Regions from separate parts of the Variovorax sp. R-27 genome, predicted to be linked through region 2. Evidence: riboswitches for the same ligand, from Rfam matches in the RefSeq annotation. Region 2 holds a riboswitch; the other holds the start of a gene.
What was found. Region 2 has a riboswitch for glycine ahead of ACN9MV_RS04195 (D-amino acid dehydrogenase). Riboswitches for the same ligand answer to the same signal wherever they lie in the genome.
Positions count from the first base shown of each region.

Region 1 (15,316 bases), 3.3 Mb from region 2:
CCCTTTCAGCACGGAAGTGGCCGATTTGCTGGCCGAATTCCGCCCGCCGGTGGTGAGCTTTCATTTCGGGCTGCCGTCAGAAGCGCTGATGGCGCAGGTGCACGGTTGGGGCGCGAAGGTGCTGGCTTCGGCCACCACGGTCGAAGAGGCGCAGTGGCTCGAAGCGCGCGGCGTGGATGCGGTCATTGCGCAGGGGCTGGAAGCCGGCGGGCATCGCGGGCATTTCCTGTCGCACGACCTGACGCGGCAGCTCGGCACTTTCGCGCTGCTGCCGCAGCTGGTGCACGCCGTGAAGGTGCCGGTGATCGCGGCCGGCGGCATTGCCGATGCAGCCGGCGTGGCCGCGGCCATGGCGATGGGCGCGGCGGGCGTGCAGATTGGCACGGCCTACTTGCTGACGCCCGAGGCGACCACCAGCGCGCTCCATCGCGAGGCGCTCAAGAGCAGGGCCGTGCGACATACGGCACTGACCAATCTCTTTACCGGCCGGCCGGCGCGCGGCATCGTGAACCGCGTGATGCGCGAGCTGGGGCCCATCGGCGCAGCCGCGCCGGAGTTTCCGCTGGCCACATCGGGCATCGCACCCTTGCGTGCCAAGGCCGAGGCGCAGGGCAACGGCGACTTCTCTCCGCTGTGGTCGGGGCAGAACGCCACCGGCTGCCGCGAGCTGCCTGCGGCCGAGGTCACGCGCGAGCTGGCACAAGGATTTCATTGAGCTTCGAACCATGACCCAACTGCATCTGCCCCTGAAGTTTCTCGCGCATGGCGCGCAACCCGATGTTCGCGAACCCTGGCTGCTGGTGCTGATGCACGGCGTGGGCAGCAACGAGCAAGACCTGTTCGGCCTGGCGCGCATGATGCCGCCGCAGTTCAACGTGCTGAGCCTGCGCGCGCCCTATGTGCTGTCGCCCGACGCCTATGCGTGGTTCGAGTTCCAGGTGCTGCCCGATGGTGAACGCCGGATCGACGAAGAGCAGGAGCGCGAAAGCCGCTTCCTGGTCGGCGAGATGATTGCCTCGGCTGGCAAGCAACTCGGCGTGCCGCCAGAACGCGTGGTGGTCGGCGGCTTCAGCCAGGGCGGCATCATGGCGCTGTCGCTGCTGCTGACAAAGCCCGAGAGCGTGCGCGCCGCGATGGTGTGGCACAGCCGGCTGCTGTCGCAGGTGCTGCCGCACGTCGCGGCGCCGGAGGCCTTCGAGGGCAAGGCGTTGTGGGTAAGCCATGGCAGCGCCGACAACGTGATTCCGCCGAGCGCCGCGCAGGCTACGCGCGAGTTCGCGCGCACGCTGCCGTTGGCACTGTCGGGCGCGGACTTTCCGGGTGCGCATGAGATCCGTCCGGCCGAGTTGCAGGCCACGCTGGCGTGGCTGCAATCGCTCAGCGCGTCAACGAACGCGTAGACAGGCGCGCCATGACCATCGCTTCCATCTCGGCCACCCACTCGTCGTTGCCCGCTTCGGGCTGCACCAGCAGGCGATAGCGTCGGCCGCCCCATGCGGCGGTCAGCTGCGCATGGATCGTGGCGGGCGAGGGCTGCGGCTGCAGGTCTGTGCAGGCGGCAAAAGCCTTGAGCCATCTGTCAGCCAGTTCGTCGTACACGCGGCGGTGATGCTTGGGCTCCGCCACGCGGTGTTCGAGCATCAGCATCTCGTGGTCGAAAGCCGGCAGCCCTTCGAGCCGAGTGTCGCAGGTGATGCGCACGAGGCGCTGCACGCGCGTTGGCCAGTCGATATCCGAAGGCGCGATCACTTCCGCATCGAGCCGCGCGAGTAGCGCCTCGATGCAGTGGCGCACATAGCCCGAGAGCAGGGCTTCCTTGTCGGGGAAGTAGTCGTAGAGCGTGCCGACCGCGATGCCGGTTTCCAGCGCCACTGCGCGCGTGGTCACGCCCTCCCAGCCGTGCGCGGACCAAATCCGAACAAAGGCGTCGTAGATCGCCTGCACGGTGAATTTGCTGCGTGCCTGCGTGGGGCGTTTCAGGGGCTTGGAGCGGGGTGCGTCCGGCATCGACGGTTTTCCGAACCCGCCGGGAGACGGGCCGCCATACAGTTTGCGAATGAACAACGCATTCACTTTAACCCGCCTCGAAACGCGCAAGAACGCCCTCGGCACCACCCGTGTCGTGACCGCGCAAGACACAGGCGAGCTGCCGCCCGGCGAGGTGCTGCTGAAGATCGGCCGCTTCTCGTTGACCACCAACAACATCACCTACGCGGCCTTCGGCGACGCAGTCATGAAGTATTGGCAGTTCTTTCCGACTGGTGATGCCGACTGGGGTCACATGCCGGCCTGGGGCTTTGCCGATGTGGTCGCCTCGAGTGTGGAGGGCGTGGCGGTGGGCGAGCGCTTCTACGGCTACTTCCCCATAGCGAGCCACCTGCGCATGCAGCCGGTGCGCGTAACGCCGCGCGGCTTCTACGACGGCGCGCCGCACCGCAGCGAGCTGGTGTCGGCCTACAACCAGTACATGCGCTGCAGCAACGACGCAGGCTACGTCGCCGCGCTGGAGGACTACCAGATGCTGGTGCGCCCGCTGTTCATCACCTCGTTCATGCTGGCCGACTTCCTGGAAGACAACGCCTTCTTCGGCGCGAAGCAGGTCGTGGTGTCGAGTGCGTCGAGCAAGACCGCATTCGGCACGGCCTTTTGCCTGCGACAGCGCGAAGGGCTGGCGCTGATTGCGGCCACGTCCAACGCCAATCGCGCTTTCGTGGAGAGCCTGGGTTGCTACGACCGCACGCTGAGCTATGAAGAAGTGACGGCGCTGCCGGCCGATGTGCCCACGCTGTACGTCGACTTCTCGGGCAACGACGACCTGCGCGCGACCATTCACCACCATTTCGGCGAAGCGCTGGTGTACGACTGCTATGCGGGCTCCGCGCAGAAGACAGAATTTCTCGGTGACACAACCTCGCTGCCCGGCCCGACGCCCAAGCTCTACTTCGCCCCCGTGCAGATCCGCAAGCGCAATGCCGACTGGGGCCCGCAGGAGGTCAACCGGCGCTTCAACGAGGCGCAAGGCAGCTTCATCGCCGAGCTGAGCAGGCCCGGCAATCGATGGATGACGCTGGCACAAGGCGAGGGCTTCGCGCATGCGCAAGCCGTGATCGCCGACCTGCACGCGGGCAGGGTCGATCCGCGGCAGGCGCATGTGGTGCGGCTCGCGGGCTGAGCGTGTGAACTTCCGCGCGGCGGGCGCGTCACAGGGCGTTACGACGACGAGGCTGGTGCACAGCCCGAATTGGTGCACCATAGCCGTTCGCTTCCCCGACATTCCCGCACAAGGAAACCCACCTCATGCCCGAGCCCGACAGCGACACGCGCGACGCCCCTGAGTTCAGACCCCGCCGCGAAATGCCCATAGGCGCCATCGTCGCCTTCGTGCTGGTGCTGTTCGGGACTGCCTACCTTGGCTGGCGCTGGTATCAGCAGCAGATGCTGGCAGAACCCGTGCCAGTGGCCGTGGCGCCCAATGACGCGCCCGCACCACCGCCACCACCGGCGCCGCCCTCGGCAGCGTCCGCCGAGCCGCAGAACCCCATGGATGCACTGGCCCCGCCCGATGCGGCATTGCCCAAGCTGCCTGATTCCGATGCGCGCGTGACGAAGGCGCTGATCGAACTGTTCGGCGGCAAGAACGTTGCAGCGTACATGCACCCCGACGGCATCGTGCGCCGCTTCGTCACCACCGTCGACAACCTCGCGCGCGAACAGGCTCCGCCCAGCGCATGGCCGGTGCTGCCCACGGGCCAGCGCTTCATCACCGACGGACAGCAGGGGCAGGTACAGACGATTGCCGCGAACAACGCCGCGCGCTACAACGCCATCGTGCTGCTGGCCGAGTCGGTCGACCCGGCCAAGGCGGCGGCCGTGTACGCAAAGCTCTATCCGCTGTTCCAGCAGGCGTACGAAGAGCTGGGCTATCCGGGCCGCTACTTCAACGACCGGCTCATTGCCGTGATCGACCATCTGCTGCAGGCGCCCGAGCCCAAGGGGCCGGTGGAGGTGCGGCTGGTCGAGGTGAAGGGTGACGTGCCCTCGACCCGGCCGTGGGTGCGCTATGAATACGCCGACCCCAAGCTGGAGTCGCTGTCTTCCGGCCAGAAGATCATGGTGCGCATGGGACCGGAGAACGAGCGCAAGGTGAAGACCAGCCTGCGCGGCCTGCGCCAGCAGATCGCCACGGGCGACGTGGCGAAGAAGAAGCAACCCTGACGCCGCACGGCGCCCGATCTACACGGGCGCCCGTGAGCATTCCTCCGGCGCGCTGTGTAGGCGCGGACCGATTGCGTGCCGCACGGATGTCGCTGAGGCTTTGTTCTCAAGATCAAAACCTCGAGGACACCCGTATGAACCTGATGAGCGTCGACCTCTACCAGAGTGCAACCGATTCGGAGAAATTCCTCGCGCTTCCAGCGGGCACCGATCCTGCCGAACTCATGGGTCCGATGACCTTCGACCAGGACTATGCGCAGGTCAAGCGATACCAGGAGGCATTCCAGTTCGATCCGTCCGAAGCCTATGCGGGCGTCAATGCCGCCAAGATCGCTGCAGACATCCTGACCGTGAAGTGGGCGACCTATCGTCGTGAATCCCCGCCATAGAAGGGCCGCTGGGTTGCCGCCCGCCTTCTCGGGTTTCGTCAGGCCTCTTCGGTTTCCTTGTAGTCGCCCACGGGCACGCAGCTGCAGAACAGGTTGCGGTCGCCGTACACGTTGTCGACGCGGCCGATGGGCGGCCAGTACTTCGCGTTCTTGAGTTCGGCCAGCGGAAACGCGCCGAGTTCGCGCGAGTACGGGTGGCTCCACTCGGTGCCGAGCAGGCTCGCAGCCGTGTGCGGCGCGTGCTTGAGCGGGTTGTCTTCCTTCGGCCACACGCCTTCTTCGATGCGGCGGATTTCGCCGCGGATGGCGATCATCGCGTCGATGAAGCGGTCGAGTTCGGCCAGCGGCTCGCTCTCGGTCGGCTCGACCATCAGCGTGCCGGGCACGGGGAAGCTCAGCGTAGGCGCGTGAAAGCCGTAGTCGATCAGGCGCTTGGCCACGTCTTCGGCGGTGACGCCGCTGGTGTCCTTCAGCGGGCGCAGGTCGAGGATGCACTCGTGCGCGACGTGCCCGTTGGGGCTCGCGTACAGCGTGGGGTAGTGGTCCTTCAGGCGCGCGCTGATGTAGTTGGCGCTGAGGATGGCCGTTTCGGTCGCAGCCTGCAGGCCCTTGGCGCCCATCATGCGGCAGTACATCCAGCTGATCGGCAGCACGGCCGCATTGCCCAGCGGTGCGGCCGACACGGCGCCCACGCCATTCGACGGCATGCCTGCGGTCACGTGGCCAGGCAGGTACGGCACGAGGTCTTCGACCACGCACACCGGGCCCACGCCGGGGCCGCCGCCGCCGTGCGGAATGCAGAAGGTCTTGTGCAGGTTCAGGTGGCTCACGTCGCCGCCGAACTCGCCCGGCGCGGCCACGCCGACCAGCGCGTTCATGTTGGCGCCGTCGACATACACGCGGCCGCCGTGTTCATGCACCAGCTCGCACAGTTCCTTCACGCGGGTTTCGAACACGCCGTGCGTGCTGGGGTAGGTGATCATCACTGCGGCCAGCTTGTCGCTGTGCTTTTCGCAGGCGCGCTTCAGGTCGTCCATGTCGACGTTGCCCTGCGCGTCGCAGGCCGTCACCACCACCTGCAGGCCCACCATCTGCGCGCTCGCGGGGTTGGTGCCGTGTGCGGAAGACGGAATCAGGCAGATGTTGCGGTGGCCCTGGCCCTTGGCTTCATGGAACGAGCGGATGGCCAGCAGGCCTGCGTACTCGCCTTGCGAGCCGGCGTTGGGCTGCAGGCTGATGCCCGCGTAGCCGGTGGCTTCGCACAGCCAGGCGCGCAGCTGGGCGTCGAGCTGGGCATAGCCCTGCTGTTGCTCGGCGGGCGCGAAGGGGTGGATGTTGGCGAACTCGGGCCAGGTGATGGGGATCATCTCGCTCGTTGCGTTGAGCTTCATCGTGCAACTGCCCAGCGGAATCATGCTGCGGTCGAGCGCCAGGTCTTTGTCCGACAGGCTGCGGATGTAGCGCAGCATCGCGGTTTCGCTCTTGTGGGTGTTGAACACCGGGTGCGTGAGAAAGGCGCTGCTGCGGCGCAGGTCTTCGGGGATCAGCGGCGTGGTGCTGCCCGACAGGTCATCGAAGCGCGGCGCCTGCGTGCCGGCGGGCGCGAACAGGCTCCACAGGGTTTCGACGTCGGCGCGCGTGCTGGTCTCGTCGAGCGAGATGCCCAGGTGCTGTTGCAGGCGCTGGCGCAGGTTGACGCCGGCCGCCTGCGCGCGCTCGATGATTGCCGGCGTGTCTTCGCCGGTGCGGATGGTCAGTGAGTCGAAAGCGGTGGTGTTGACCGGCTCGCGGCCCATCTGCGTGAGGCCCTTGGCGAGGATTGCCGTGAGCGCTGCCACTCGCTGCGCAATGCGCGTGAGGCCATCGGGCCCGTGGTAAACGGCGTACATGCTGGCCACCACGGCCGGCAGCACTTGCGCGGTGCAGATGTTCGACGTTGCCTTCTCGCGGCGGATGTGCTGCTCGCGCGTCTGCAGTGCGAGGCGGTATGCGGGCTGGCCGTGCGTGTCGACGCTCACGCCGACCAGGCGGCCCGGCAGCGAGCGCTTGAATTCGTCGCGGCAGGCCAGGTAGGCGGCGTGCGGGCCGCCGTTGCACAGCGGCATGCCGAAGCGCTGCGTGGTGCCGCAGACGATGTCGGCATCGAATTCGCCGGGTGCGACGAGCAGCGTGAGTGCCAGCAGGTCGGCCGCGACGATGAGGGCGGCGTCGCACTGATGCGCGTGGCCTGCGAGTGGTCGCAGGTCGTGCACGTGACCGGTGGTGGCGGGGTACTGTGCGAGCGCGGCGAAGAACTCGCCGCTCACCATCAGGTGGGGCAGCGTTTCCGACACGGTGCTCACCTTCACTTCGATGCCCAGCGGCGCGGCGCGCGTCCTGATGACTTCGATGGTCTGCGGATGGCAGTCGCCCGACACCAGGAACACGTTGCTCTTGCTCTTCACGCTGCGTTTGGCGAGCGTCATGGCTTCGGCCGCGGCCGTGGCCTCGTCGAGCATCGAGGCGTTGGCGATGGCCATGCCCGTGAGGTCGCACACCATGGTCTGGAAGTTGAGCAGGGCTTCCATGCGGCCCTGCGAGATTTCGGCCTGGTAGGGCGTGTAGGCGGTGTACCAGGCGGGGTTCTCGAGCACGTTGCGCAAGATGACGCCCGGCGTGTGCGTGCCGTAGTAGCCCTGGCCGATGAAGTTCTTGAACACCTTGTTCTTCGACGCCATCACCTTCAGCTCGGCCAGCGCATCGGCTTCGGTTGCCGGTGCGGGCAGGCGCATCGGCTTTGCGCGGCGGATGGCCGCGGGCACGATGCCGTCGATGAGCTCCGCGCGCGTTTCCGAGCCGATCACCGGCAGCATGCGCGCCTCGTCCGCCGCATCGATGCCGATGTGGCGGGCGAGGAATTCTTCGGCGTTCTCTAGTTCTTGCAAAGAGGGAAGGGCGGGCGTCGGCATGGCGGTGAGGGCTCGGGGAGAAGAAGGAAGGTGGCTGAAGAACTCAGCGGATCAGGACTCGGCGGCGAACTTGTCGTAGGAGGCCGCGTCCAGCAGGGCGTCGAGCTGTGCGGGTTCGCTCAGCTTGACCTTGAAGAACCAGCCGGCGGCCAGCGGGTCGCTGTTGGCGAGCGACGGATCGGCGCGCAGGGCCTCGTTCACTTCGGTGATCTCGCCCGACACGGGCATGAACACGTCGGCTGCGGCCTTGACCGATTCGACGACGCCGGCAACTTCGCCTTGCGCAAAGGTCTTGCCGACTTCGGGCAGGTCGACGAACACCACGTCGCCCAGCGCGTCCTGCGCATGCACGGTGATGCCGACGGTGGCTGCGTCGCCTTCGGCCGACACCCATTCGTGGTCCTTGGTGTACTTGATGCTCATGGAAAAACTCCTCGTGGAAAAAATGAATCGGGGTGCAGAGCCTAGCCTGTAGACCAGGCTCAGCCGCGGTAGTAGCGGGTGGGCACGAAAGGCATCGTCGAGACTTCCATCGGCACCGGCTTGCCGCGCACGATGGCCTGCACGCGCGTGCCCGGCTCGGCGAAGGCGGTGGCCACGTAGCCCATGGCGATGCAGCGGTCGGCCGTCGGGCCGAGCAGGCCGCTGGTGACGATGCCGATGTCATGGCCTTCGAAAGATTGCAGCACCGTGCCGTCGCGCACCGGAATGCGTTCGAGGGCGACGAGGCCCACGCGCTTGCGCTTCAGCGTGTCGTGGTCGGTGTGGCCGGCAGCGCCTGCGGCAGCGACGGCAAGCTGCGCGAGGATCTTTGTCGCGCCCGGAAAGCCGCCTTCGCGCGCGCCGCCCGTGCGGCGCACCTTCTGCATCGCCCAGTTGAGCGAGGCCTCGACCGGCGTGGTGGTGGTGTCGATGTCGTTGCCGTAGAGGCACAGGCCGGCTTCGAGCCGCAGCGAATTGCGCGCGCCCAGGCCGATGGGCTTGACATCGGGCTGGGCCAGCAGCAGGCGGGCCAGCGCCTCGGCATCCTTCGCGGCCACCGAGATCTCGAAGCCGTCTTCGCCGGTGTAGCCGCTGCGGGTGACGAAGGCGGCAATGCCGCCGATCTGCACCGCACCGCCCGTCATGAACACGAAGCGCTCGATGCCGGGCGACAGCCGCGCCAGCGCGGCCGCGGCCTGCGGGCCCTGCAGCGCGAGCAGGGCGTGGTCGGGCAGGGGTTGCACTTGGCAGCGGCTGCCGATCTTCTGCTGGATGTGGGCGATGTCGGCCACCTTGCAGGCGCCGTTGACGATCACGAAGATCGAGCCGTTGCCCTCGTTGAAGAACATCAGGTCGTCGAGGATGCCGCCTTCGTCGTTCAGCAGCAGGCCGTAGCGCTGCTTGCCGGCGGGCAGGTCGATCACGTCGACGGGCATCAGGGTTTCGAAAGCCGCCGCCGCATCGGGCCCGACGAGGCGCAACTGGCCCATATGGGAGATGTCGAACAGGCCGGCCGCGTCGCGCGTGTGCTTGTGCTCGGCCATCAGGCCGGCGGGGTACTGCACCGGCATCGAATAGCCGGCAAAGGGCACCATGCGGGCACCGAGCTCCACGTGGAGGTCGTGCAGCGGCGTCTTGAGAAGTTCGGTAGCGGGGGCGGAAGAAGCAGCCACGGGGCACTCCAAAGGGGCAGACGAAATCCATGACGCAAGCCATGGGCCACCCCTGCTGTCCGCTTTACCTGAGAGATTCGCCCCACGATCGGGGTTTGCTCCTTCGGTGGGCCGATGGGCAGTTTTCACTGCAACGGCCTCTCTCCAGCAAGGAAACGCCGGTGTTCACCGGCGCCTTGTCAGTCCTTTTGCCTGAGCGTTCGGGAAACCCCTGCGCCTTCGGCGGCCCCGGCACGCGGGGCTCTCTCCTGACCCTGGCGAGTGTAGTGGATCGCGCGGGGCCGGGGTTTGGCGTCAGTGGATGATTTCGGCCGGCGGCAGCAGCTTGTCGATGCGCTCGCGCAGCGATTCGGCCCGCTCCACCCCGGCGGTTTTCTCGATCTCGGTGAGCATCAGCGCGGCGATGGTCAGCATCGCCTCGCGGTCGCGGGCCTCGCGCAGGGCGTCGCGCATCTGCAGCGCGAACTTCGGGTCGCGCCGCACGAACATGCGCTCGCAGATGTCGAACAGGAACATGCGCGTGGTGGCCAGCGAGCGCTTGCCGTCGAAGGTGTCGGCCGAGGTGGTGGCGACCTGGATCGGCTCGGCGGCGGCGATAGGCGCGGGCCGGGCGGGGGCTGCTACCGGTGCGGGCGCCGGTGCCGCAGCAGCAGCCTGCGGGGCCTGCAGGTAACCCCGCTGCACCAGCGCCTGGATCGCCTGTTCGGCTTCGACCCGGTTGGAGAACAGCGGACTGAAGTCGGTCAGCGAGCGCCGGCCATCGGCCATCAGCAGCAGGGCCCGCTCACGCTGGCTGAGCGTGCGCTGTCCGCCCTGGAGTTCGTCGCGCGCCTTGTCGGTCTTGGTGGGAAACATGGCAGCCACAGCTTTCGGGAATCGAGGGCTGCAGCATCGTTGCAAGTGGTGACATCTTCATGAACCGTTTGCTTTACAGGGGCAATCGCGGCTGGCCTTCAGCCCGCGCTTTCCTTGCGTATGAGCCACTGGTTGCCCACGCGCTGCAATTCCAGCGTCTTGCGGCTCTTCTCGCGCAGCTTGTCGGCGCTGTAGGTCTGTTGAAAGCTCGCGCTGGCCGCCTGCCCCTGGACGCTGATGACCAGGCTGTCGATGCTCACGCTGATGGTCGTCTTGTCGGTAATGCGCGCGCGGCGGTCCGCCTCCCAGGCCTTGCGGTCCTGGCCTCGGGGCGGCGTGAAGTCGGGTGCATAGGCGGCCAGGTAGCGCACCACGTCCCGGGCTGACCAGGCCGCGGCCCAGGCGCGCACGGCGGCTTCGACTTCGCGGATGCTGGAGGCGGGATCGGCCGTCGCTGCTGCCGATACGGGGGCTGGTACCGCGGCGGGCGTTGCGGACGGGGCGCTGAAGGCAGCCGGAGCCAGCAAGGCGCCGCCCAGCAGGCAGCTCAGGAATCGATTCATGGCGCAGTCCCCTCCTTGTCGGTTGTCGGCCCTCGGCCCGTCGCCCGATTCTGGCAGTGAACATCCGCCGATTCACCGGGCCGATCAGGCCCCGGAGTCCAATCCGTTACTTGAACCCGAGCACGTGCGGCAGCCACGTACTCAGCGCGGGCACGAAGGTCAGGATGACCAGCACAGCCCCATGCGCCCAAAGGAACGGCACCAGTTCCTTCACCAGCGCCGACATCGGCACCTTCGACACGTTGCAGGTCACGAACAGCAGCCCGCCCACCGGCGGCGTGATCATGCCCAGCGTGAGGTTGAAGATCACGATCATCGCGAAGTGCACCGGGTCCACACCCAGCTTGATGGCCACCGGCGCGAGGATCGGCGCCAGCACCATCACGCCCGGCAGCGGCTCGATGAAGATGCCGAACAGCAGCAGGAACACGTTGACGATGATCAGGAACATCCACGGCGAGAGGTTCATGCTGATGAGCCATTCGGCCATCTGCTGCGGAATGCCCTCGATGGTCAGCACCCACGCGAACGAGGCCGACAGTCCGATGATGATCAGCACCGAAGCCGACAGCAACGCCGAGCGCGAGAGGATGTCGGGCAGCATCTTCCACTCGAGCGTGCGGTAGACGAACTTGCCGCACACCAGCGCATAGAACACCGCCACCACCGAGGCCTCGGTCGGCGTGAACCAGCCGGCGCGCATGCCGCCCAGGATCACCACCGGCAGCAGGATCGCGGGAATCGCCTTCCAGGTCGTGACCAGGATCTCGCGCAGCGGCGGCGTTTGCCCGTCGCCCTTGTAGTTGCGCTTTTTCGAGACGTAGAAGTTCACGACGCACATCGCCACCGCGATCAGGATGCCCGGCATGATGCCGGCCGCGAACAGCGTGCCGACCGATACGCTTTCGTCCTGCAGCGCGTAGATGATCATGATGATCGAGGGCGGGATGATCGGCCCCACGATGGCGGTCGAGGCCGTGAGCGCCGCCGCGTACGAGCGGTCGTAGCCGGCCTTGTCCATCATCTTGATGAGCATCGACCCCGGCCCCGCCGCGTCGGCCAGCGCCGAGCCCGAGATGCCCGAAAAGAAGGTCAGCGACACCACGTTGGTGTAGCCCAGCCCGCCGCGCCGGTGGCCCACGAACTGGCCCGCGAAGCGCAGCAGCACCTCGGTGAGCGAGCCGCCGCTCATGAGTTCGGCCGCAAGAATGAAGAAGGGCACGGCCATCAGCGGAAAGCTGTCGATGCCGGTGAAGGTTTCCTTCAGCAGCACCATCAGCGGGTAGTTCTCCGCAAGGATCAGCGTGGTAACGGTGGAAAGGCCCAGCGCAAAGGCCACCGGCACGCCGATGGCCAGGAAAATGCAGGCGGAAACGATCAGAACAATGCTTGCGTCCATGGTCGTTCTCCCTACAGCGACGCCGAGGCGTTGGCGTCGAAGTGCGCGTCGGACGCGAACTCCCTGCGCAGCACGTAGCCACGCACCACCAGCAGCCAGTGCACGATCAACAAGATGCCGCCGAACAGCATCGCGCTGTAGATGTAGGCGAACGGAATCTGAGTCACGGCAGTGAGCTGGAACATCGTGCGTTCCATGTACAGCCAGCCGTACCAGACCATGAAGCCGAAGAATGCGAAGAGCAGCCCGGCGACGACGATGCGCACCGCGACGGCCGCGCTGCGGGGCAAGGCGTCCTGCAGGTTCTCGACCGCGATGTGCCCGCCGTAGCGCAGCACCGGCCCGGCGCCCAGGAATGTGAGCCAGATCATCATGTGGCGCGACACCTCCTCGGCCCATTCGAGCGACTGGCTCGTGGTGTAGCGCAGCACGACGTTGGTGAAGATGATGACCGACATGGCGGCCAGCAGAAGAATCAGCGCCCAGCGGTTGGCGGCGAGAAAGTAGCGCTCGAAGGCTTGCACTTTGTGTTGTTCTCTGTTCTGTCTGAAAAACGAAGCGCCCGGCGCACGCATGCGTGCCGGGCGCGTTGCCGGAGGGTCGGCCGTTGCGGCTCAGGGCTTACTTGACGTCCGTGATCTTCTTGATGTTGTCCGCGCCGAATTCCTTGGCGTAGCTCACGTAGGCGGGCTTCAGCGCCTCGCGGAAGGCGGCGCCGTCGACGGTGCGCGTGACCTTCATGCCGTCTTTCTCGAGCTGGGCAATGCCGTTGTTCTCGTCGTCGTTGACCTTCTTGCGCTGGGCAATGGCGGCCTTCTTCGCGGCTTCGGTGAACACCTTCTTGTCGGCGTCAGACAGCTTGTTCCACACCTTCGGCGACAGCAGAAGCAGCGCCGGCGAGTACACGTGGCCTGTGAGCGAGAGGTGCTTTTGCACCTGCGAGAACTTCGACGACAGGATCACCGGAATCGGGTTCTCCTGCCCGTCGACCGTGCCTTGCTGCAGCGCGCCGAACAGTTCGGGGAAAGCCATGGGCGTGGGCAGGATGCCGAAGGTGCGGTAGCCGTCCATGTGCACCTTGTTTTCCATGGTGCGCATCTTCAGGCCGGCCGCGTCGCTGGGCTTGACGATGTCGCGCTTGCTGTTCGTCATGTGGCGAAAGCCGTTCTCCGTCCAGGCCAGCGCGATGATGCCCTTGCTCGGGAACTTGGTCAGGATGTCCTGGCCGATGGGGCCGTCCATGACTTTGCGCGCATGGTCGTAGTCGCGGAACAGGAACGGAATGTCGACGATCTTGACCTCGGGCACGAAGTTGCCCACCGGGCCGGTCGAGGTGTTGACCAGGTCCTGCGTACCGAGCTGGATGGCCTCGATCTGCTCGCGCTCGCCGCCGAGTGCCGAGTTGGCGAAGTGCTGGCACTTGTAGCGGCCTTGGGTGCCTTTCTCGATTTCTTCGCAGAACACCGTGGAGCCCACGCCGTAGTGCGACTCCTTGGAGGTCGCGTAGCCGATCTTCAGAACGGTCGGTTGCTGCGCGAAGGCGGAAGTGCCCAGGGCAAGCGAAAGGCAGGCGGCGGCGATGTGGCCGAGTTTCATGATGTCTCCGGGGTTGGGGTCAGGTGCGCGTCAGGCGCAACGGACTATGCAACACCCGGGAGCTTTACCGCGTCGGGATTTTCACGGACGTACTCGCGAATGACGGCCTCGAAGTTTTCGTCGGACGTGAGCCCGAGCGCCCTCGCGCGCACGGTATCGATGTGGCCCGGCCAGGTCTTCACGATGCGCTGGATCGTCGGGTCGGGTGTGCGGTCCAGCAGGGCGGTGGCGGCCTTGCCGGCCACGCGCTCCAGCGCCGCGGCCATTTCGCCGACCGTGGTGGCGAGAGAGGGCAGGTTGAGCGCAGTGCGCGGGCCCCACTGCGCATCGCTGGCCTCGGCGGCGCGGATGATGCCTTCGATGGTGCGCGCCGGTGACGCAATGGCGACAGGCGTTGCGTCGGGCACGGGGCAGGCGGCGGGCAACCCGGCCAGCGGCTCGCGGATCATGCCGCTGAAGAAGCCCGAGGCCGCGCCGTTGGGCTTGCCCGGGCGCACGCTCACCGTCATGAGCCGCACGCTGCGCCCGCGCACGAAACCCTTGCGCGTGAAATCGGCCACCAGCTGTTCACCAATGAATTTCTGGATGCCGTAGCTGGTCTGCGGCGTGGGCAGCGTGTGGTCTTCGATCACCTTCGGCAGCGGCTGCTCGGGCGAATCGCCGAACACTGCGAGCGAACTGGCGAACACCAGCACGGGTTTCGTGCCGAGCGTGCGTACTTTTTCGAGCAAGGCATGCGTGGCCGCGAAGTTGCTGCGCATGCCGAGGTCGAAGTCGGCTTCGCATTCACCGCTCACCGCGGCGGCCAGGTGGAAGATGGCATCGGCTTCGCGCCAGACGGTGGCATCTGCGTCAGCGGCGAGCTGTGCGTTCAGGTCGCCCGTCACGGTGGTGATGCGCGCATCGGCCGCGAGGTCGGCGGGAGCGCCCGCGCGGTCGACCAGCGTGATGCGTTCGATGGGCCGGGCCGGTGCGCCGGCCAGCGAAAGCTTGCCTTGCTTCAACAGCGTGCGTGCGAGGCGCGCGCCCAGAAAACCGGCGCCGCCGGTGATGACGATCTGCATGGGTTTTGTCTCCTGTGAGCCGCAAGAATAAGCGAGGCTCACCAGAGCTTGGCGCAGGCGCCGCTCAACACCACGTCGGCGCTGGGGGCCGCGGGCGAGGCGCTGCGCTCGCGCGTCACGACGAGGCGCGAGACCTTCGACAGAAGTTTCTCGGAGGTGTCGGGCAGCGTCAGCGTGCCAGCGCCGCTCGCCGGCACCGTGCCGATGGCGAAGGGCGCTGCATCGGCGGGCAAGGCCCACAGCACGAGCCGTTCATCGCCCGAAACGGGCAGCGCTGTCGCACCCAGCACCTTCAGTGTGACCGTGCGGCCATGCCGCAGCGAGCTGACCAGCAATCGGCCCCGGCCCTCGGTGTCGGTGAGCACACCCACATAGCTTTGCGGCAGCCGCTCGCCCGTGCGCATCGCGAGCTGGTCGCTCGTGATGAAGGCGCCGGGCACGGCAAGGAACAACGCACTCGCGGCGATGACGCCCGCCACGAGCCCGCCGAAGCTGAAGCCTGCGGGCCGCAGCCAGCCGGTCCAGCGAGAAGGCCGCGCCTGTCGTGCTTGCTGTGCCTGGGCGGGTTGGGTGCGTGCGGCGATCGCGCGCCAGAGATCGGCCGAAGGCTTGCGCTGCTGCACCGACAGGGC
Region 1 is NZ_CP183984.1:4,236,038-4,251,353, reverse strand. Features, by position in the region: gene ACN9MV_RS19955 (NAD(P)H-dependent flavin oxidoreductase) at 1-715, shown strand, start outside; gene ACN9MV_RS19950 (alpha/beta hydrolase) at 726-1,400, shown strand; gene ACN9MV_RS19945 (TetR/AcrR family transcriptional regulator) at 1,378-2,007, opposite strand; gene ACN9MV_RS19940 (DUF2855 family protein) at 2,057-3,172, shown strand; gene ACN9MV_RS19935 (DUF3014 domain-containing protein) at 3,298-4,215, shown strand; gene ACN9MV_RS19930 (hypothetical protein) at 4,350-4,604, shown strand; gene gcvP (aminomethyl-transferring glycine dehydrogenase) at 4,643-7,552, opposite strand; gene gcvH (glycine cleavage system protein GcvH) at 7,604-7,975, opposite strand; gene gcvT (glycine cleavage system aminomethyltransferase GcvT) at 8,035-9,207, opposite strand; glycine riboswitch at 9,253-9,365, opposite strand; glycine riboswitch at 9,378-9,468, opposite strand; gene ACN9MV_RS19910 (hypothetical protein) at 9,502-10,062, opposite strand; gene ACN9MV_RS19905 (L,D-transpeptidase Cds6 family protein) at 10,161-10,625, opposite strand; gene ACN9MV_RS19900 (TRAP transporter large permease) at 10,732-12,024, opposite strand; gene ACN9MV_RS19895 (TRAP transporter small permease) at 12,036-12,548, opposite strand; gene ACN9MV_RS19890 (TRAP transporter substrate-binding protein) at 12,646-13,620, opposite strand; gene denD (D-erythronate dehydrogenase) at 13,665-14,684, opposite strand; gene ACN9MV_RS19880 (anti-sigma factor) at 14,723-15,316, opposite strand, start outside.
Region 1: another riboswitch for glycine. It lies ahead of gcvT (glycine cleavage system aminomethyltransferase GcvT); the one in region 2 lies ahead of ACN9MV_RS04195 (D-amino acid dehydrogenase).

Region 2 (15,316 bases):
GCTGTCGAAGTCGAGCGCGACCAGTTCACCCAGGGGCGCCAGGCTGCGCTGCAGCTCCCAGCCGACCTGTCCGCCCTTGCCCAGCAGCAGCAACTTCATGCCGCAGCCTTCGTCGTGTCGTATTGCTTCTCGACCCACTCGCGATACGCGCCGCTTTGCACGTTGCGCACCCACTCGCCATTGGCCAGATACCACTCGACGGTCTTGCGAATGCCGGTGTCGAAGGTCTCGGCGGGCTTCCAGCCGAGCTCGGCCTCGAGCTTGCGCGCATCGATGGCATAACGGCGGTCGTGACCGGGGCGATCGGTGACGTAGGTGATCTGTTCCTTGTACGGCTTGCCGTCGGCCCTGGGGCGCAGCTCGTCGAGCAGCGCACACACGGTGTTGACGATCTCGATGTTGGGCTTCTCGTTCCAGCCGCCCACGTTGTAGGTCTCGCCCAGCTTGCCGGCTTCGAGCACGCGGCGGATGGCGCTGCAGTGGTCCTTCACGTAGAGCCAGTCGCGCACCTGCATGCCGTCGCCGTACACGGGCAGGCTCTTGCCGGCCAGCGCGTTGACGATCATCAGCGGGATGAGCTTCTCGGGAAAGTGGAAGGGGCCGTAGTTGTTCGAGCAGTTGGTGGTCAGCACCGGCAGGCCGTAGGTGTGGTGCCAGGCGCGCACGAGGTGGTCGCTGGCGGCCTTGCTGGCCGAGTAAGGGCTGTTGGGCTCGTACTTGTTCTCTTCGGTGAAGGCGGGGTCGGTCTTCGACAGCGAGCCGTAGACCTCGTCGGTGGACACGTGCAGGAAGCGGAAGGCCGTCTTCTGCTCGGCTGGCAGCGCGCTCCAGTGGCCGCGCACGGATTCGAGCAGGCGGAAGGTGCCCAGCACGTTGGTCTGCACGAAGTCTTCGGGGCCATGGATGGAGCGGTCCACATGCGATTCGGCGGCGAAGTTGACCACGGCGCGCGGCTTGTGCTCGGCCAGCAGGCGGTCGATGAGGGCGCTGTCGCCGATGTCGCCCTGCACGAAGATGTGTTTCGGGTTGCCCTTGAGCGACGCGAGGGTCTCAAGGTTGCCTGCGTAGGTCAGCTTGTCGAGGTTCACGACCGGCTCGTCGCCGTTGGCGATCCAGTCGAGTACGAAATTGGCGCCGATGAAGCCAGCGCCGCCGGTAACCAGGATCATGAAGTCCCCTGCTGATATATGGAACGATCGCCTTGCGGCAAATCAACAGGCGATTATCCCATTCGGCCAGAGGAGAGAAATCAAAGGTTGGCGCCCGCGCAAGCCCCGCCTACAATCGCCCCACTGCAGGAGAGCGGGCCACCCGGGTGGCCCTACCGAAGGCGCAAACTCCCATAAACGCTCAGGTCGGTCCGAACAAGGGACCTGTACTGCACCAACTGAAACGCCGTCTGGAGAGCCATCACACCGCCCAACGTGGTCGTGATGCACCGAAGGAGCAAACCCTCTGCGGGCGCAGCGGGTGAATCTCTCAGGTACCGAGGACAGGGGGAGCGGCAACTTGGACTACGGTCGTCCGATTGCTTTGCTATTTATTCAATAGCACACCACACCCGTCGTTCAAGCGCTGCAACCTCAAAGGTACTTGAAATGCGCGTGATCGTTCTTGGCGCCGGCCTGCTCGGCGTGACCTCGGCTTACTACCTCCAGCAACTCGGCCACGAAGTGACCGTGATCGACCGGCAGGCCACCCCGGCCGCCGAAACCAGCTTCGCCAATGGCGGGCAGATTTCCGTCAGCCACGCCGAGCCCTGGGCCAACCCCAGCGCGCCGCTCAAGGTGCTGCAGTGGCTGGGCAAGGAAGATGCTCCGCTGCTCTTCCGCGTCCGCGCCGACATGCGCCAGTGGCTCTGGGGCCTCCAGTTCCTGCGCGAATGCACGCCGGCGCGCACCCGCCACAACATCGAGCAGATCGTGCGTCTCGGAACATACAGCCGTTCGATGTTGCAACAGTTGCGCCGCGACACCGGCCTGAACTATGACCAGCGCACGCAGGGCATCCTGCACTTCTACACGACGCAAAAAGAGTTCGACGGCGCCCTCGCGCCCGCCGAGCAGATGCGCGCACTGGGCTGCGAGCGCCAGGTCATCTCGGCCGACGAAGCCGTGAAAATCGAGCCCGCCCTCGCCCACATCCGCCCGAAGCTGGCCGGCGCCACCTACACGGCCGAGGACGAGTCCGGCGACGCCAACCGCTTCGCGCGCGAGCTCGTGGGCCTGGCCACCGCGGCGGGCGTCAAGTTCCTGATGAGCCACACCGTGACCGCGCTGCGCGAAGCCGGCGGCAGCATCGATCACGTCGAAGCCACCGATAGCGAAGGCCGCTTCCAGCGCATCCGCGGCGACGCCTTCGTGCTGGCAATGGGTTCATTGAGCCCGCTGTATGCCGCCCCGCTGGGCATTCGCCTGCCGATCTACCCGGCCAAAGGCTATTCGGTGACGCTGCCCGTCAAGAACGCGTCGAAGGCCCACCAGGTCTCGCTGACGGATGACGAATTCAAGCTCGTGTTCTCGCGCTACACCTCGGAGTCGGGCGACCGCCTGCGCATCGCCGGCACGGCCGAGCTCAACGGCTACGACCGCGACCTGAACCGCGTGCGCTGCGAAGCCATCGTGCGCCGCGTCGAAGAACTGTTCCCCGGCGCCGGCGACACCACGCAGGCCCAGTTCTGGACCGGCCTGCGCCCCGCCACGCCGAGCAACGTGCCGCTGATCGGCAAGACCAGGCTGCCGAACCTGTTCCTCAACACGGGCCACGGCACGCTCGGCTGGACGCATGCCTGCGGCTCGGGCAAGTCGATCGCGCGGATCGTGAGCGGGCTGGCGCCGGAGGTAGATTTCGCGTTCACCGGCATGCCTGCGCCCGCGCCGCGCGCGCTGCAGCCGGCCTGATCGCGTTCAGTCGTTGGCGGTAAACACCGTCAGCACCCCGGTATAGCCATACAGGTGATGCCGGGCAATCTCGCCCGCAGCGAAGAACCCGACCAGCGGCACGTCGCCCAGCGCGTGCCGCACGATCTGCAACTCAGCGCCCGGTGCGCCGAAATGCGGCCCGCCGCGCCCCGAGCAGCTCACGTACACCGCCCCTGCGATGCGCCGTGCCGGATGCGGCGCCGCCTCGGCCTCGCCCGCCGCCACGGCGCGCGCGGTGGCGAGCGTCTGCTCTTCGGGCTCCAGCTCCTCGCGAATTTCCGCGCAGATGCGCATCAGGTCGGCCCGCGCGGCCTGTGCGTTGCGGCGGCAGAAGGTCAGCCGCATGCCGGCCTCGGCCACATCGGCAATGGCGATGCCGCGCCGCGTCGGGTCCAGCCCGATGATGTGGCGCACCAGCACGTCGGCGCCCAGGTCGCCGGTGCGGCGGATGCCGTCGCTACCGGCATCGGCCAGGCCGACCAGCGTGTTGCGCACGGCGTCGATGGCCTCCTGCGGCCGTTCGAGCGACACCTGCAGATCGGCCAGCAGCACGTCGAGCGCCGGCTCGCCGTCGAGCTTCAGCAGCAAATTGCCGTCGGCCTCGGTGATCTCGCGCTCGCGCACCGCCCCCGAGCGCAGCGGCTGGCAGCCCTGCGTGACGCGCGACACCAGCCGTACGCCTTCGCCGAACACCACGCCCGACAGGCCGCCCGAAAACACCCCACCCGCCGCCCCGTGCCCGCGGATGTTGCCGTTGCCGCCGACTGCGAACTGCAGCGCGCTGCCGCGCCCCGAAGACAGCCCGCCGAACAGATAACCCGTGTCGGTGCGCCCCGCCATCTCGGCGATCAGCTCGGCCAGGTCCGGCGTTGCCGGGTCGGCATGCACCAGCGCCGTGTGCGCCTCGAAGCCGCTCATTTCGGAATTGCCCAGCGGCGCCACGCCCGAGAACACGCGGTACTGGTCGCTGGGCAAAGCGCAAAGCATCAGGCTCATGCCGGGTTCGTCGAAGTACTCGGCGTTGTTGGCCGACACGCCGATGCCGACGGTGCCCGACCAGTCGGTCACTTCGGGCAGCTCGGCGCTCAGGTGGTCGAGGATGTCCTGCGCCTCGCTCGCATAGTGGTCGGTGATGTAGAGCAGCCCCAGCGTCGGCGACGAGGCGTAGTCGGGCAGGGCCATCTGTGCCCGCAGCTGGGCCAGCACGAGGCCGGCCGCCATGCGCCATTGCGGATGGGTGGCATGACCGGAGGGAAACAACTTCATGATGCGTGCCAACCCGTTCTCTTCAACAAATGGATGTGTATGACGTCAACGCCGGGCGGAGGTTCGCTTGCGCGCGGCGGTCGACGTCTTCTTTTTGGCAGCCGGCGCTGCAGCCTTCTTGGCCGCAGCAGGCTTGCGGGCGGCCGTTGTTGCCGGCTTGCCCATGACCTTGCCGACCGCATCGGCCAGCGGCTGGGCCATGGCCGGCACCTTCAGCTGGGCCGCGTCCTGCAGTGCCGAGCTGGCGATCTGCTGGAACTGTTCAGTGAGCGAGCCCCACCACTGCATGGGATCGACCACGCCGGCGCCATCGGCTGCCGCGGTCTTTGCCTTGGCCGAAGCCGGCCTGCTGCGCGGCTTCGTCGGTGCTGGAGCCTCTTCTTCGGGCATCTCGTCCTCTTCCTCGACCTCTTCGGGTTCGGGCTCCGGAGCTGCCGCGGCAGGCGCCGGCGCCATCGCGGCTGCCTGCTTGGTGAACGCGCTGGCGATGTCTTCCATCCGCACGTTCATGCCGCGCAGCGTCGACAGCGTCATCTTCTGCACTTCGAGCGCCTGGATCGTGGCCTTCAGGGCATGGCCGTTCTGCTCGAGCCAGTACTGCACCGTCTTGAGCTCCTGGATGCGCTTGTCGACCTCTTCCACGCTCAGCGTGGGAGCCACCCAGCTCGCAAGGCTCGGAATCCCTGGCACCGAACCGGCGCCGGTGCCTGCTGCGGCGCCACCGGCGAGGTTCTTCAGGAAGTCGAATCCGGGGACGAACTGGCTGAAGTCGAAGGGCTTGCTGGCGGTGCTCATGCGGGTGGTCTCCTGGGTGGGTTTTCTTGTGTTGCCAGCTTACTCCAAGCCTCCGGCCTTTTGGCCCGGACCTCCCCGCCTTTTACCTGCCATCAGAGCTCGCTTCGGACCTTGCTGAACACCTTCCAGAAGGTCGCGTCCTGCGACGTGGCGAAGTTGATCCGCATCATCGTGCTCGGCGGCCGGCGCGCATGGAACAGCGAGCCCGGCGCCAGCAGGTAGCCCTGGTCGAGCATGCGCTGCGTGAGCGCGTCGGTGTCCACGCCCGTATCGACCCAGCCGAACAGCCCCGCCGGCTCCGAGGCAAAGGTGCAGCCGTGCGACATCGCCAGCTTCACCGCCCGCCCCCGCGCCCCGTCGAGGCGGATGCGCACGCGCTCCGAATGCCGGCGCAGCTGCCCCTGGTCGATGCACCACGACAACGCCCTCTCGAACAGCGTGGGCGAGGTCAGCGTGGCCAGCAGCTTGGTTTCGAGCAGCCGCTCCTTCAGCGCCGGGGGCGCGGCCAGGAAGCCGATGCGCCAGTTGGGCGCCAGGATCTTGGCAAAGCCGCTCACGTAGATGGTGCGCTGCAGCCCGTCGAGCGCGCTGAGCCGGGTGGCGTGCTCGGGCGCGAGGTGGCTGTAGGTGTCGTCCTCGACGATGTGGAAGTCGTATTCGTTGGCCAGTTTCAGCACCCGGTGTGCGCTGCCCGGCGTGAGGCTGTAGCCGGTCGGGTTGTGCAGCACGCTCACGCTGACGAAGAGCTTGGGTTGGTGCAGCGCGCAGTACTGCGCCATCACCTCCAGGTCGGGCCCGTCGGCGCGCCGCGGCACCGGCAGGATGCGCATGCCCAGCGCCTCCAGCCGCGCGAACTCCAGCGCCCAGCCCGGCTCCTCGACCATCACAGGGTCGCCGGCGCGCAGCAGCGTGCGGCTCACGATGTCCAGCGCATGCGTGGCGCCGATGGTGGTCACTATCTGGTCGGGCGAGGCCGGCACGTTGATGCCCACCAGCTTCTGCGAGAGGCTGCGCCGCAGGCTCATGTCGCCGGCCGGCTCGCCGTACTGGAGCGACAGCTCCTGCAGGGCGGCTGTACTGGTCATGCGCCGCACGGCCGTGGGCATGAAGGTGGACGACATCCAGTCCGGCGGAAACACCCCCATGCCCGGCTGCGGCTTGTCGCTCGGGCGGTGGAACATGCTGCGGATCAGCGAACTCGCGTCGGCCGGTATGCGCGAGGCCATCATCTGCACCGCCATCGCCGCCGGCATGCCGCTCGCGCCACCGGCGTCCGCGCCGTGGTTCGGACGGCCGTCCTGTACCGGTGCCGAATCCCGCACATAGAAGCCGCGCTGCCGGCGGGCCTCGACCAGCCCCTGCGCCAGCAGCTGGTCGTACGCGGCGACGACGGTGTACGGGCTCACGCCCTGCTGCCGCGCGCATTCGCGCACCGAGGGCAGGCGAGCGCCGGGCGGCAGCAGGCGGGTGCGGATGCGCTCGGCCAGGCGATCGGCCAGTTGCCCCGTCAGCGACTGGGTGGAGGTGCGTGTCAGCATGCGTTGTTTTGGGCTGTGCCGGCTTCTGTGTCGAAGGAGTGACCAATACAGATTGCCCGATTGTTCGACCAACTGTACTGGAACTGTAATGGTCTCAAGTTTAGAGTGTGTGTCATGAACTGGCAAGAATTCACCGCGCTGCTGGTGCTGGCCACGGCGATGAGTTTCTCGCCCGGTCCCAACACCACGCTCTCCACCGCCCTGGCGGCCAACGGCGGCCTGCCGCGCGCCATGCGCTTCGTGGTCGCGGTGCCCGTGGGCTGGACGCTGCTGCTGGCGCTGTGCGCCGCCGGCATCGGCGCGCTGGTGGTGGCAATGCCTTCGCTGCGCCTGGCCATCAAGGCGCTGGGCATCGGCTACCTGCTGTGGCTCGCGTACAAGCTCAGCGGCAGCGCCACGCTCGGCCAGGCCGACGGCGCCAAGCTGTCGGTCGGCTTCGGCCAGGGCGTGATGCTGCAGTTCGTGAACATCAAGGCCTGGCTGCTGGCGCTCACGCTGGTGGCCGGCTGGATCGCCGGGCAGCCCGATGCGCTGCGCCGCTTCGCCATCGTGGCGCCGGTGATGCTGACCTATGCCTTCATCAGCAACTTCGCCTACGCACTGGTCGGCGCGCTGCTGCGCGAATGGCTGGCCAAGGGTTCGCGGCTGCTGTGGTTCAACCGCGCGATGGGCCTGGTACTGGTGCTGACAGCCTGGTGGATGGTGAGCGTATGAAGCTCGCCATGAAAGACGAGACGCTGGGCATGTGGCTCGGCGTTGTAGGCGTGGCCATGTTCGCCGTCACGCTGCCGATGACGCGCCTGGCCACCGGCACGCAAGACGCACCGCAGCTGTCGCCGTGGTTCGTCACGCTCGGGCGCGCGGCGCTGGCGGGCGTGCTGTCGGCCATCTTCCTGCTGGCAACGCGCTCGCCGCGGCCTGCAGCGCACCAGTGGAAGCCGCTGGCCTTCGCGGTGCTGGGCAATGCCATCGGCTTTCCGCTGCTGTTGGCCTATGCGCTGCGCGTGGTCACGGCCAGCCATGCGGCGGTGGTGACTGCCCTGCTGCCGCTGGTCACGGCCGCCGTCGCGGCCCTGGTGCTGCACCAGCGCGCGCGGCTCGGCTTCTGGCTCTGCGCCATTGCGGGCAGCCTGCTGGTGGTGGCGTTCTCGGTGCTGCGCGCGAGCCAGAGCGGCCATGGCTTCGGCTTCGAATGGGCCGATCTGCTGCTGCTCGGCGCGGTCATTGCCGCCTCCATCGGCTACATCTACGGCGCGCAGGTCACGCCGTCGCTGGGCGCCGAGCGCGTGATCTGCTGGGTCTGCGTGATGGCGCTGCCCTTCACGCTGCCGGCCGCGCTGGCGCTGTGGCCGCAGCAGCCCGTCGCCACGTCGGCCTGGCTGGGCTTCGTCTACGTCGGCACGTTCTCGATGTGGATCGGCTTCTTCGCCTGGTATCGCGGCCTGGCCCTGGGCGGCGCGCTGCGCGTGAGCCAGACCCAGCTGCTGCAGCCCTTTCTCTCGATCCTCGCGTCGATCCCGCTGCTGGGCGAGCCGCTCGACATGGTCACGCTGGGCTTCGCCGTCGCGGTGGTGGCCACGGTGGTCATCGGCAAGCGCCTCTCGCAGCCGCAAGACAACAAGGCCCGCGTCGTATACCGTGGCGACATCCAGCCGGATTGAGCGCCGCCACGCCTGCCCGCATCATTCGAATCTCACCTCACCGCCTGAAAGAAGAAAGCCATGAACTGGAAACTCGCCGCCCGCGCCGCCAAGATGAATCCCTCGGTGCTGCGCGAAATCCTCAAGGTCACCGAGCGCCCCGGCATCATCAGCCTGGCCGGCGGCCTGCCCTCGCCCAAGACCTTCCCGATCCAGGCTTTTGCCGACGCCTGCGCCGAAGTGCTGCACAACGACGGCCAGGCCGCCCTGCAGTACGCCGCCAGCGAGGGCTACGCGCCGCTGCGCCAGGCCGTGGCCGACATGCTGCCGTGGGACGTCGACGCCTCGCAGGTGCTCATCACCACCGGCTCGCAGCAGGGCCTCGACCTGGTCGCCAAGGTGCTGATCGATCCGGGCAGCAAGGTGCTGGTCGAAACGCCCACCTACCTCGGCGCGCTGCAGGCCTTCGGCCCGATGGAGCCGCACCCCGTGGGCGTGGCCAGCGACGATGACGGCGTGATCGTCGAAGACCTGGTGGCCAAGGCCAAGGACGCACGCTTCGTCTACCTGCTGCCCAACTTCCAGAACCCCACCGGCCGCACCATGACCGAAGAGCGCCGCGCCGCCGTGTCCGCCGCCGCTGCGGCAGCCAACCTGCCGATCGTCGAGGACAACCCCTACGGCGAACTCTGGTTCGACGAAGCCCCGCCGCTGCCGCTGGCCGCGCGCAACCCCGAAGGCGTGATCTACCTGGGCTCGTTCTCGAAGGTGCTGGCCCCCGGCCTGCGCCTGGGCTTCCTGGTGGCGCCCAAGTCGATCTACCCCAAGCTGCTGCAGGCCAAGCAGGCCGTCGACCTGCACACGCCGATCTTCACGCAGCGCATGGTCTCGGCCGTGATGAAGGACAAGTTCCTCGACCGCCACGTGCCCACCATCCGCGCCCTCTACAAGCGCCAGCGCGACGCGATGATCGCCGCGCTCAAGCGCGAGATGGCCGGCCTGGACGTGAAGTTCAACGCGCCCAAGGGCGGCATGTTCCTCTGGGCGCGCCTGCCCGAGGGCATCGACACCGTGACGCTGCTGCCCAAGGCGGTGGAGCGCAACGTGGCCTTCGTGCCCGGCGCGCCGTTCTACGCGGGCGAAGGCGATCCGCGCACGCTGCGCCTGTCGTTCGTGACGGCCAGCGTCGAAGAGATCGACACCGCCATCGCCGCGCTGGCGCAGACGCTGCGCGAAGAGCTGGTGCTGCTCGGCGACAAGAAGCTGGCCGCCGCACAGGCCTGAAAGCACAAACCAGGAGCCTCCCTTGATCGGCCTTGCAACGCTGTCGCTCTTCCTGCTCGCGGTTCTGGCGCTGTTCCTGTCGCCCGGCCCGAACATGGCTTTCGTGCTCTCGCACGGTGTGGCCCATGGCCCGCGCGGCGGTTTTGCGGCGGCCATCGGCATCTCGGCGGCCGACCTGGTGCACACGCTGTTCGCGGCCACCGGCGTCACCGCGCTGGTGGCCGCGTGGCCGCCTTCGTTCGACGTGCTGCGCTATGCGGGGGCGCTGTACCTGGTGTGGCTGGCGGTGCAAGCGCTACGCAACGGTGGCGGACTTCGCATCGGTGCGCAGGCGCAGCCCGCCGGCTTCGGCCGCATCGTTCGCATGGCGCTGCTGAACAACCTCGTCAATCCGAAGGCGCTGCTGTTCTTCATGGTGTTCCTGCCGCAGTTCGTCGACCCCTCGCGCGGCAGCGTGCCGCTGCAGCTGGTGCAGCTCGGCGTGGTGCTGTCGATGGCCGCGCTGGCCTTCAACACGCTGCTGGGCGCGTGCAGCGGCCAGGTCGGCCGCTGGCTGCACAACCGGCCCGGCGCGGCGCGCTTCCAGAGCGGCCTGCTGGCCGCCGTGATGCTGGGGCTGGCCGTACGCCTGCTCTTCCTCGATCGTCCCTCGCCCCGCTGAAGCGGGCAGCAAAGAAAAGATAGAAAGAAACCGACCATGCTCAACATCTGGGGCCGCATCAGTTCGATCAACGTCCGCAAGGTGGTGTGGTGCGCGCAGGAGCTCGGGCTCGACTTCCAACGCACCGAGGCCGGCGGCAAGTTCGGCGTGGTGCAGACGCCCGAATATCTCGCGCTCAATCCGAATGCGATGGTGCCCACCATCGACGACGGCGAAGGCGCCGAGCGCGTGACGCTGTGGGAATCGAACGTGATCGTGCGCTACCTCTGCGCCAGGCATTCGCACGGCAACTTCTACCCGAGCGAGCTGCCCGCGCGCTTCGACGCCGAGCGCTGGATGGACTGGCAGCAGACCACGCTCAACCGCACGAGCCGCGACGCCTTCATCCAGTGGGTGCGCACGCCGCCGTCGGAACGCCAGAGCGCGCTCATCGAGGCGTCCGTCCGCGACAGCGAAGCGCTGTTCTCGATGCTCGACGCGCATCTTGCGAGCCAGCCGTACATGGCCGGCCAGCGCTTCACCATGGCCGACATCCCGGTCGGCTGCGAGGCGCACCGCTGGTTCAACCTGCCGGCTGCCGAATACCGCAGGCCGAACTGGCCGAACGTCGAACGCTGGTATTCAGAGTTGCTTTCCCGCCCGGGCACGCGCGGCGTGCTCGACCTCCCCCTCGAATGAACCCGATGAAATCCCGCCCCTTCAAGCAAGTCGACGTCTTCACCGCCACCGCCTACTACGGCAATCCGCTCGCGGTGGTGATCGATGGCCAAGACCTCGACGACGCCGCCATGCAGCGCTTTGCGCAATGGACCAACCTGTCCGAAACCACCTTCCTGCTGCCGCCCACCGATCCGGCCGCCGACTACCGCGTGCGCATCTTCACGCCCGGCGGCGAGCTGCCCTTTGCCGGCCACCCGACCATCGGCAGCTGCCATGCGTGGCTGCAGGCCGGCGGCAAGCCCAAGGCTGCAGGCCTGGTGGTGCAGCAATGCGGCGCCGGCCTCGTGCCCCTGCGGCGCGACGGCGAGCGCCTGGCATTCGCCGCGCCGCCCCTGAAGCGCAGCGCCCCGAGCCCCGCGCTGCTGGCCAAGGTGGCCGGTGCGCTGGGCCTGAAGGCGCAGCAGGTCATCGCGGCGCAAGTGCTCGACAACGGTCCGGTCTGGTTCGGCCTGCTGGTCAACGACGCCGACGCCGTGCTGGCGCTGCAGCCCGACCACCGCGCCCTGAAGGAGCTGGGCGTGAAGGCCGGCGTGGCGGGCGTGCCCGCGGCGCACGACACCGCGCTGCTCATCGGCCGCTCGAACCGCGAGGCGCGCGCCTTCGGCAACCGGCCCGCGACCCCGAACGAAGACGGCGCGAAGATCGACCTCGAGGTGCGCGCCTTCGCCGAGCCTATCGGCGTGCAGGAAGACCCGGTCACCGGCAGCCTCAACGCCAGCCTGGCCGAATGGCTGATCGCCGACGGCCACATGCCCGAGCGCTACCTTGCCGCGCAGGGCCAGTGCCTGGGCCGCGCGGGCCGCGTCTACATCGAGCGCGACGCCGAAGGAAAGATCTGGGTCGGCGGCGACGCCGTGACCTGCGTCGACGGCCACGTCACGCTGTAAGCACAACGCCTGAGGCCCGCCATGCACGCGCAACTCGACCACCTCGTGATTGCCGCCGCCTCGCTCGCCGAGGGCGTGGCCTGGTGCGAGGCAACGCTCGGCGTCACGCCGGCCCCGGGCGGCTCGCATCCGCTGATGGGCACGCACAACCGCCTGCTGAACATCGCAAGCGACGCCTTCCCCGCGGCCTACGCGGAAATCATCGCGATCGAGCCGGGCAAGCAGCCCTCGCGCCCCAAGACGCACCGCTGGTTCGACCTCGACGACGCCGCGCTGCAGGCCGGGCTCGCACAGCATGGCCCGAAGCTGATTCATTTCGTCGCCCGCGTGCCCGACGCGCATGCGGCAACGCGGGCGCTCGCACATGAAGAGCACGCGCACATCGACCGTGGCCAGTTGCTCGAAGCCTCGCGCGACACGCCCGCCGGCCGGCTCGAATGGCAGATCACCGTGCGCGACGACGGCCAGCGGCTGTTCTATGGCGCACTGCCCACGCTCATCCAATGGGGCCCGGTGCACCCCACCGATGCCATGCCGAAGTCTGGCCTTGCCATGCGCTCGCTGCGCGCCGTGCACCCGCGCGCGCCCACGCTGGTCGCCGCGCTGTCGGCCATCGGCATGACCGGCATGGAGGTCGATGCCGGCCCGCCCAATCTCATCGCCGTGCTCGACACGCCGCGCGGCCCCGTCACGCTCGAATCGCAAGGACTCTGACCCGATCATGCTGAGCCTCACCGAAATCGCCTGGTTCGCCCTCGCCTCGCTGCTGCTGGCGCTCACGCCGGGGCCGAACATGATCTATTGCGTCTCGCGCACGCTGGTGCAGGGTCGACGCGCGGGGCTCATCTCGCTGGGCGGCGTGCTGCTGGCGTTCCTGGCGCATCTGTTCGCCGCGGCGCTCGGGCTCACCGCGCTGCTGCTGGCAGTGCCGCTGGCCTTCGACGCGATCCGCATCGCCGGCGCGGCCTACCTGCTGTGGCTCGCGTGGCAAGCGGTCAGGCCCGGCGGCAATGCGCCCTTCGAGGCGCGCGCACTGCCGGCCGATCCGCCGGGCAAGCTGTTTCGCATGGGCTTTCTCACGAACCTGCTGAACCCGAAGGTGGCGATGTTCTACCTCTCGTTCTTTCCGCAGTTCATCCACCCCGAGCGCGGCTCGGTGCTGCTGCAGAGCATGCAACTGGGCATCGCGCAGATGGCGACCAGCGCCGTGGTCAACACGGTGATGATCGTCGGCGCCGCGAGCATCACGGCCGTGCTGTCGCAAAGCGCGGGCTGGCTGCGCGCGCAGCGCTACATCATGGGCAGCGTGCTGGCCGCGCTGGCCGTTCGCGTGGCACTCACCGAACGCAAGTAAGGACATCCCGTGAAGTTCACCCGCGAAGAAATCGAAGCCGCGCAGCGCACCGTGCATGCGGCCATGCCGCCCACGCCGCAGTACGCCTGGCCGCTGCTTTCGCAGCGCCTGGGCGCCACCGTGTGGGCCAAGCACGAGAACCACACGCCGGCCGGCGCCTTCAAGATTCGCGGCGGCCTGACCTACTTCGAAACCCTGGCGCGCGAACAGCCCGGGGTGCGCCACGCCATCAGCGCCACGCGCGGCAACCACGGCCAGTCGGTCGGCTTCGCCACGCGGCGCCACGGGCTGGCCGCGACCATCGTGGTGCCGCACGACAATTCGATCGAGAAGAACGCCGCGATGCGCGCGCTCGGCGTCACGCTGGTCGAGCATGGCGACGACTTCCAGGCGGCCTCCGAGCATGCGGCCGTGCTGGCCGAACGCGACGGCTTGCACCGCGTGCCCTCGTTCCACCGCGAACTGGTGCGCGGCGTGTCGACTGCGTATGTGGAGTTCTTCGACGCGTTGAAAGACACGCCGCCGGACGTGCTGTTCGTGCCCATCGGACTGGGCTCCGGCTTTGCCGCCGCGGCTGCAGCACGCGCGCATTGCGGCGTGTCGACCAAGCTCATCGGTGTGGTGTCGGCGCATGCCACGGCGTATCGCGATTCCTTTCGCGCCGGCAAGCCCGTCGAGTCGCCCGTCACCACGCGGCTGGCCGACGGCATGGCCTGCCGCGTCCCGGTGCCCGAATCGGTCGAAGTGATCCTGCGCGAAGCCGACGACGTTGTCACCGTCACCGATGACGAGATCGCCGAGGCCATGCGCATCCTCTTCAGCGACACGCACAACGTGGCCGAAGGCGCCGGCGCAGCCGCACTGGCGGCCGCGCTCCAGCAGCAGGAACGCTGGCGCGGCAAGACGGTGGGCGTGTGCGTGAGCGGGGGCAATGTCGATACCGGCATGTTCGCCGGCGTGCTGGGACGCAACGCGTCTTAGCGCCCTCTTCCCTACAGCATCGACTCGGGAATCACGAGCGACTGCAGATAGAGCTTCGCGCGCGTCGCCAGGTCGGCGCCGGGTTCCTCGTCGGTCACCTTGACCGGCTGGTCGCCGTCCACTCGCCACCATTCCAGCTCGCTGTCGCTGCCCGGCTTGAGCCGCACCTGGAAGGCCGAGTGCTGCATGAGTTCGCCGAAGAAGGCGCGCGCCTCCTCGGCCAGCGCGGGGCAATCGATGCGCAGGCCGAACTCGGTGTTCAGCGCATCGGAGCGCGGGTCCATGTTGACCGAGCCCAGGAAGAGGGTCTTCCTGTCGATCACAAGCGCCTTGGTGTGCAGCCGCACCTGCGTGCCAGCGCCGATGCTGCCGACGAACAGCGCCCGGCCCGCGTTCGGGTGGATCTCGTAGATCTGCATGCCGTCGCCCAGCAGCCGGGCTCGGTAGCGGCGATAGCCGGTGTGGACCACTGGCTCGTCGGTCGCGGCCAGCGAGTTGGTGATGAGTGTCTGGCGAATGCCCCGTGCCGCGTTGCGGCGCATGCCGTCGAGTGCCACCGGACCCGGCACGAAGTACGGCGACGACGTGATGATTTCAACCTGCGCCTGTTGCGCCGCCTCGCCCAGCAGGCGGCGGCTGGTGTCGATGAGCGCACCACTCGGCAGGCGCTGCGTCTCCGCCTGGCCCCAGGCCTTGGCCGGCGAATCGGCAAAGGCCTGCGCCGTGCCGAACGCAAGCTTCACGCGGCCCGCCCCCAGTTCGTCGCCGAGGGTGACGCGGCCCAAGGGATCGACGGTGCGGAACGGCACCGGCTCGGGCGTGTCGGCGCCATCCACCCGCGCATCGAAGTCCCGGCGCGCGGCTTCGGTGTCGCCCGACGGGCGCAGCACCGACGCTGCGGTGCGCACCTGCGGCGCATTCCAGTACTCGTCGAAGATGCCTGCCATCTGCGGCAGCACGGCACCGGCCACCAGCACGTCGTAGTCGAAGAAGTTGTCGTCGGTGTCGCGCATGAAGTAGACGTCGCCGAGGTTGCGTCCGCCGGCCACGGCCAGCACGCCGTCCGCCACGAACAGCTTGTTGTGCATGCGGCGGTTGACGCGGACAAAGTCGAACAGGGCGAAGCCGAAGCGGGTGGCCATGCCGCCGCGCGTGGGAAAGGGATTGAAGATGCGCACTTCCACGTTCGGATAGGCGCCCAGGCCCTCGAGCAAGGGGCCGATGTCTTCCGTGTACAGATCGTCCACGAGCAGCCGCACGCGCACGCCG
Region 2 is NZ_CP183984.1:933,560-948,875, reverse strand. Features, by position in the region: gene rfbD (dTDP-4-dehydrorhamnose reductase) at 1-99, opposite strand, end outside; gene rfbB (dTDP-glucose 4,6-dehydratase) at 96-1,169, opposite strand; glycine riboswitch at 1,286-1,386, shown strand; glycine riboswitch at 1,390-1,506, shown strand; gene ACN9MV_RS04195 (D-amino acid dehydrogenase) at 1,599-2,900, shown strand; gene ACN9MV_RS04190 (FIST signal transduction protein) at 2,907-4,187, opposite strand; gene ACN9MV_RS04185 (PhaM family polyhydroxyalkanoate granule multifunctional regulatory protein) at 4,233-4,982, opposite strand; gene ACN9MV_RS04180 (PLP-dependent aminotransferase family protein) at 5,075-6,520, opposite strand; gene ACN9MV_RS04175 (LysE family translocator) at 6,635-7,234, shown strand; gene ACN9MV_RS04170 (DMT family transporter) at 7,243-8,181, shown strand; gene ACN9MV_RS04165 (PLP-dependent aminotransferase family protein) at 8,242-9,444, shown strand; gene ACN9MV_RS04160 (LysE family translocator) at 9,467-10,105, shown strand; gene ACN9MV_RS04155 (glutathione S-transferase family protein) at 10,142-10,783, shown strand; gene ACN9MV_RS04150 (PhzF family phenazine biosynthesis protein) at 10,789-11,712, shown strand; gene ACN9MV_RS04145 (VOC family protein) at 11,734-12,426, shown strand; gene ACN9MV_RS04140 (LysE family translocator) at 12,434-13,066, shown strand; gene ACN9MV_RS04135 (threonine dehydratase) at 13,076-14,047, shown strand; gene ACN9MV_RS04130 (phospholipase D family protein) at 14,059-15,316, opposite strand, start outside.